2 regions of the Exiguobacterium sp. s50 genome follow, and region 2 is predicted to be linked to the other one. Evidence: riboswitches for the same ligand, from Rfam matches in the RefSeq annotation. Region 2 holds a riboswitch; the other holds the start of a gene.

Region 1 (3,192 bases), on a different contig from region 2:
TCAGAAAACGTAACGAGCAGCTGAAACGTGAACTTGAAGCGAAACGACAAACGACCTTGTGAAGCGACAGCTTCACAAGGTCGTTTTCGTTAAGCGCGTTTTTTGAAACGCGGGAAGTTAAAGGCGATGGCCAATCCTCCGCAAATGAACAACAAGAACGGATAGAACATATACGGCACGAGCGCCGGTGATGCCGTGTTCGTCAGTTCGGCCGCAATGAGAAGCTGTGCCCCGTAAGGCAGCAGACCTTGGACCCCGCACGAGAAGATATCGAGTACACTCGCAGACTTTTTACGTTCGATGTCATAATCGTCGGCGATGTTCGCGGCGAGCGGACCAGCCACGAGAATCGAAATCGTGTTGTTCGCCGTCGCGACGTTTGTCGCACTGACGAGCCCGGCGATGCTCCACTCCGCGCCGGCCCGTCTTTTAATTCGGGACGTGAGCGCGTCACGCAAGTACGTGAGTCCGCCGTTGTGCGAGATGAGTCCGACGAGCCCACCCATGAGCAATGTCAGGAGTGAAATCTCGGCCATGCCCATCATGCCGTCCGCCATGGCGGTGACGTACGTGGTGACGGCTAGACTGCCATCCAATAGACCGATGATGCCGGTCAGGGCGATGCCGCCGAGCAAGACAAGGATGACGTTCATTCCCGTCAAAGCGAGCACGATAACCGCTAGATACGGAATCAACTTATACCATTCAAACGCCGCCGGCTCGATGGTCGATTCTCCGCTCGATAGGGCAGCGAGTAAAATCGTTGTGATGACGGCTGCCGGCAAGACGATCCAAAAGTTGGTCCGGAACTTGTCGCGCATGTTCGTCCGCTGGGTGCGGACGGCTGCAATCGTCGTGTCCGAAATAAACGACAAGTTATCCCCGAACATGGCACCCCCGACGACGGCGGCCGCCGCGATAGCGATATTGACGCCGCTCTCCTCATGGATGCCGAGAGCGATCGGCGCCAGTGCGGCGATCGTCCCGGTCGACGTACCCATCGCCATCGAGATGAAGGCTGCGATGACGAATAGGCCGCTCAATAGGAGCGAGGGCGGTAGTAACGTCAATGCCGCATTGACGGTCGCGTCAATCGCACCGATTGCTTCGGCGACGCTTGAAAACGCACCGGCGAGCAAGAAGATGAACACCATGATGAGGATGCTCGGGTTCCCGGCACCTTGGGCGACGCGTTCGACCGTCTGGGTGACGCTCCCTTTCGTCATCATCGCCGCGACGATGACGGCAATCAAGGCCGCGATCAAGACGGGGAATTTATAAAAGTCGTCATAGTAGATGCCTGCCCCGATAAAGAAGACGAGGAAGACGAGTAAGGGCAAGAGCGCCCATTTGTTAGCTGTTGGTTGTTCCAATCGATTCACCTCATTCATAAAAATAAAAAGAGAGCCTTCTGAAAAAAGGCTCTCTCGACAAGAAACACTTTTTTCATCTTTCGAGCAGACCGCTCGCTGGATTTGGCACAGGTTACCCGCTGCCGAGACGTCATCGGGCCAGTCCCTCAGTCTCTCTTGATAAAAAAGTTGTGATATTTAGTTATAAGACACGTTCCCTAACGTACCTGTTTCAAATCTGCTTGTCAATAGCAAACCCCCACGCGATGAACGTGGGGGCGAGTCAGGTCGTTAAGAAATTATAATGGGCGACGCGGTTGCGACCGGCGTATTTCCCGCCGACGTAGAGCGCGCGGTCGGCGTTACGAATCGTATCGTCAAGACGTTTGTCGCCGAACGACTGAATCGTATCGACACCGATTGAAGCGGTGACGGGTATATCGATTCCGTCGACGTGGAACGGTTTGTTCTCGATTTGTTGACGGATGCGCTCGGCAATCTCGACGGCGGCCTCAACATCACAACGGTTTAAGAGCAAGATGAACTCTTCACCGCCGTAACGGGCGGCAAAGTCTTCGGTGCGGAGCACTTGACGAATGCGGCGACCGAATTCTTGGAGCACACTGTCTCCGACTTGGTGACCGTGCGTGTCGTTGATTTTTTTGAAGAAGTCGATATCGAGCATCGCGACGGAAATCGGATACATCGAGCCGTCCGAGATCTGTTGAATCCCGTATTCATAAAAAGCCCGTGCATTGGCAAGCAGCGTCAAGCTGTCCGTCCGGCTCTCGGTATAGAGGCGGTCGCGTTCATGACAACGACTGATCGTCCGATTGAACGACTTGAGCAGTTTGACAATCTCGCGTTGAATGATGGGCGGATAGCCATAGACGTGCTCGCCCGTCATCACAATCCACGTGCGGATTCCTTCGATTTCCTCGGAACGGACCGAGATGAAGCTATGATAGTCTTCATTAAATTCGTTCGACAGCGGGGCGTCCCATTCGAAGCGCATCTCGTACTCGACCGAGGCTTCGTTCGGATAGGTTGCATCGAGTAATTCAAAGACGACATGGCGATCGATCGGCTGGCGCGTCTTCAAATCAAAGTAAAGTGTGCGATCAAACAGTTTGAACTCGACGTACCCTTCATCGTACTCGTTGAGTCGCTCACATTGACTGAGGAACACTTCGATGGCTTGTGCCTCGCTTTGCGATAGCGATACGGCTTCTTTTGCTTCATCATATTGTTCAATCAACGATTTGAAGGCGTCTTGTCGACCTTTTTGAATGATGAGTCGCTTAATAAAGAACGTGAGTGCGGCGGCGATACTGCTGACGACGAGCAAGTTTGTCTCCCGGAAGAGCGAGGCCGCCAAAATGAAGACGAGACTGACGATATACGTGTAAAACGCGATGCTTAAAAAGTCGCGGACCGGGATGTCGACGCGGAACCACCAGCCGACTTGATACTTTTGGACGACCGTGTTCAAAATGATGGCAATAATCAAACCGGCAAGCGGGAGGAACGATTCTTGGGAATAGAATCCGAGACCGGTCACACCACCAAGTGCCAAGTAGACGCTGGCCGGGATGGCGATTTCCAAAAATGACGTGATGGCATTCCACGGATACGTAAAACGGAACCGTCGAAGCGCGACGCGCGGTTTCAAGTTGACGAACTGGAAGACGAGTAGTCCAATCTGATTGACGAACAGCGCTGTCTCAAAATCAAAGAATAGAAAAATAATTAAGACGATACTTTCTGAAAAGGTAAAGTAGACGCCTTTCCGTTCAATGGAGTCCATTTGAAAAATAATGACGAGCAACGCGATCAAGAT
Region 2 (3,192 bases):
CGTCCCGAGGGCGAGCGCGTCACGTTTTCGTTCGAGCCGCGTCGCTTCCGGCAATGTCTCGAGATCGGCGACACCGGCCAGTCCGACGGCACGGCGAATGAGTTCGCAACCGGCGTAGCCGATCGTGTCGCTGAAGACCGTCCGCAACAACTCGTCGACGAAACCATCCGTATTGAATGGCTCGACGGCGCGCTCAAAATTGGCCCGAAACGTCTTCTCGAACGTCTCCCACACCGTCAAGACGTCCGTGAAACGCTCGAAGCGTTTGAGCGGGTCATGGAACGTCGACAGCGTCAAATGGGCGATGATTTGGCCGAGGTCGAAGCCGAACGGTCCGTAAAATGCGAACTCTGGATCGATGATTTTCGTCTCTTGTTGAGTCGCGAAGATGCTACCCGTATGTAAGTCTCCATGCAGGAGTGCCTCATGTTTTGTGACAAACCCGACTTTCAATTTCGTCACCTCGACCTTGAGCGCCTGGTCTTGCCAAAGGCGTTCGACATCTGCTCGCAGCGCCGTCTCGATGTTGTTCGACTCCGCGTCTTTGAACGGATCGGTGAAGATGAGCTTCTCGGTGATGTCACACAGTTCCGGGTTGTAATAGTTACGTTCAATCCGCTTCTTCGCGATCGGTCCAGCTGCGTAATCCGACGTCGCAAACAGCGTCTCGCCCAAAAATTCACCGACATGACGGGCGAGTTCCGGGTAGCTCTCCCCATTCAAATAGCCGGTGCGGACAATCTCATAATCAGATAGATCTTCTATAATCGTGTAAGCGAGCGTCCGGTCGCTGCCAAGGACAGCCGGGACGAACCGAGACGCGACAGTCGCAAACTCACGGAGTGCCAACTGTTCAATCCATGCCCGCTCGAGCGTGAGCGGCCAGCTCTCACCGACGACTTTGGCGTATGGGAGCGCCTGTTTGACGATCAGGCGCTGTTCGCCTTGGCGAATCCGAAAGACGAGATTCAAGTTGCCGTCCCCGATCTCCTCGCACTCGGCGATTCCTTCTTGCAAGTATCCTAATTGACGGACGTGCTCGACGACGGTCTGTTCTGTAAATGGTTGATATGACATGATGTTTTCCCCTTCCTGTACGTTGCCCACAAAAAAAGCCCCTTTCTCCGCGAGAAAGAGGCACAGCCAAAATGGTTGTTCCTCTCATCTGTCAGACATTCGTCTGGTGGATGTAGCACCGTGCCTAGTGGTCGGTTGCTGCGGCGTCATCGGGCCAATTCCCTCTGCCAACTCGCGATAAGAGTGTGTTATTCGATTCGGTGAACTTATGTGATGAATATTACGGACTCGACGTCACGATTGTCAACGTCATTTTCTCGACGCAACTCCGTCTTTTTTTGTGCATATATGGAAACAACTTCCCAAAATATTTTTTTTTGAAAAAAAGGAATTGACGACGTGATGATTCTGTGCAAAAATTCAATTAAATTTCACAACTTCAAATCACATTCTTATCAAGAGCAGACGGAGGGACGAGCCCGATGATGTCGCAGCAACCGACCAGAGATGGCACGGTGCTAATTCTTGCAGCGAAAGCTGAGAGATAAGAGTTCATTTTTTATGATGACCTCTTGCCTCGGCATGGGGTCATTTTTTGTTTGCCTGGAAGGAGGAACCATATGAGTATCACTGCCACATATGAAATCAAACGAACGGACGCGGTCGCGACCGTCGCCGACAAAATCGCCCTCGAGCTGACGGTCGGTACTTGGACGGAGCTGCCTCACTTAGAGCAAGAGCAGTTACAGGCGTATCGCGGTGAGGTCGTGTCGACCACACATACGGATACGACGAGCCGCTTCACAATCCGCTACCCGTTACATAATGTCAGCCCTGACTTTTCATCCATCTTGACGACGACGTTCGGGAAACTGTCCCTCGACGATTCGATTCGGTTAATCGATTTGACGTTGCCCGAGACGCTCGCCCCTCATTTCAAAGGCGCCAAGTTCGGGGTCACTGGAATTCGCGAGTTACTCGGTGTTCATGATCGCCCGCTCGTCATGAGCATCTTCAAAGGTGTCATCGGCCGTGACCTCGCGTTTCTCGAGCAGCAACTCCGCGATCAGTTCGCCGGAGGCATCGATATCGTCAAAGACGACGAGATTTTATACGACAACCCGCTCACCCCATCGCTCGAACGGGCCCGGATCGGAGCGGACGTCATTCAAGCCCACTTCGAGGCGACCGGGAAACGTGTCCTCTATGCCATCACGCTGAGCGGCCCCGTGTTCGGTCTACGTGACCAGGCGCTCCGTCTTATCGAGGCAGGTGCGACAGCGCTCCTGTTCAACGTCTATACGTACGGTCTCGACGCACTGCGCGAACTCGCGAACGATCCGGATATCCACGTCCCCATCTTGGCACATCCGGCCTTTGCCGGCGCCTTGACCGGATCAATCAGTCATTCGCTCTTACTCGGTAAACTCCCACGCCTCGCCGGGGCCGATTTAACGCTCTTCCCGTCTCCGTACGGCTCCCTCGCGACACCGCGTGACGAGGCGTTCACGATTCGTGACCAGAGCGCCGAACCGCATTGGTCGAAACCGATTTTACCGGTCCCGTCAGCCGGGATTCATCCAGGACTCGTCGCCGATATCATTCGTGATTTCGGGACGGATGTCGTCATCAACGCCGGCGGTGGCATTCACGGACACCCGGACGGCGCAGCCGCCGGGGCTCGTGCTTTCCGACAAGCGATCGCTCACGTTCTCGGCCAAACCGAAGGACAGACGGACGAGCTCGATACCGCGTTGAAGGCGTGGGCGTCACGATGACGGTCCATATCCTCTGCGACTTCGACGGGACGATCACGGCGGAAGACAATATTATCGCGTTGATGAAGGCGTTCGCCCCGCCGGCTTGGGTCGAGTTGAAAGATGCGGTCCTCGAGCAACGGATTTCGATTCGCTCCGGTGTCGGTCAACTGTTTCAACTGTTGCCGAGCGCAGATGCCCCGGCCTACCGTGATTATTTGTTGGAGCGCATCACGCTCCGCCAAGGGTTCCCGGCATTTTTAGAAGAAGTTCGGGCCCATGGCTGGAAGTTTGACGTCGTCAGCGGCGGGATGGACTTCTTCGTGCAGCCGGTCTTGGACGGGCATGTCGCCCCCGAGCATATCTACTGCAACGTCGCCGACTTCTCCGCTGAGACGGTAACCGTCGCTTGGCCACA

The links. A riboswitch is a leader RNA that binds a small molecule or an ion and turns the genes downstream of it on or off. The one in region 2 is predicted to bind S-adenosylmethionine.
Region 1: another riboswitch for S-adenosylmethionine. It lies ahead of KNP68_RS08470 (Na+/H+ antiporter NhaC family protein); the one in region 2 lies ahead of KNP68_RS03180 (2,3-diketo-5-methylthiopentyl-1-phosphate enolase).

Annotation. Positions count from the first base shown of each region.
Region 1 is NZ_JACSLP010000005.1:43,530-46,721, reverse strand. Features, by position in the region: gene KNP68_RS08475 (TVP38/TMEM64 family protein) at 1-62, shown strand, start outside; gene KNP68_RS08470 (Na+/H+ antiporter NhaC family protein) at 90-1,391, opposite strand; SAM riboswitch class I at 1,444-1,539, opposite strand; gene KNP68_RS08465 (GGDEF domain-containing protein) at 1,636-3,192, opposite strand, start outside.
Region 2 is NZ_JACSLP010000002.1:156,842-160,033, reverse strand. Features, by position in the region: gene mtnK (S-methyl-5-thioribose kinase) at 1-1,077, opposite strand, end outside; SAM riboswitch class I at 1,159-1,261, opposite strand; SAM riboswitch class I at 1,467-1,568, shown strand; gene KNP68_RS03180 (2,3-diketo-5-methylthiopentyl-1-phosphate enolase) at 1,638-2,795, shown strand; gene KNP68_RS03175 (2-hydroxy-3-keto-5-methylthiopentenyl-1-phosphate phosphatase) at 2,792-3,192, shown strand, end outside.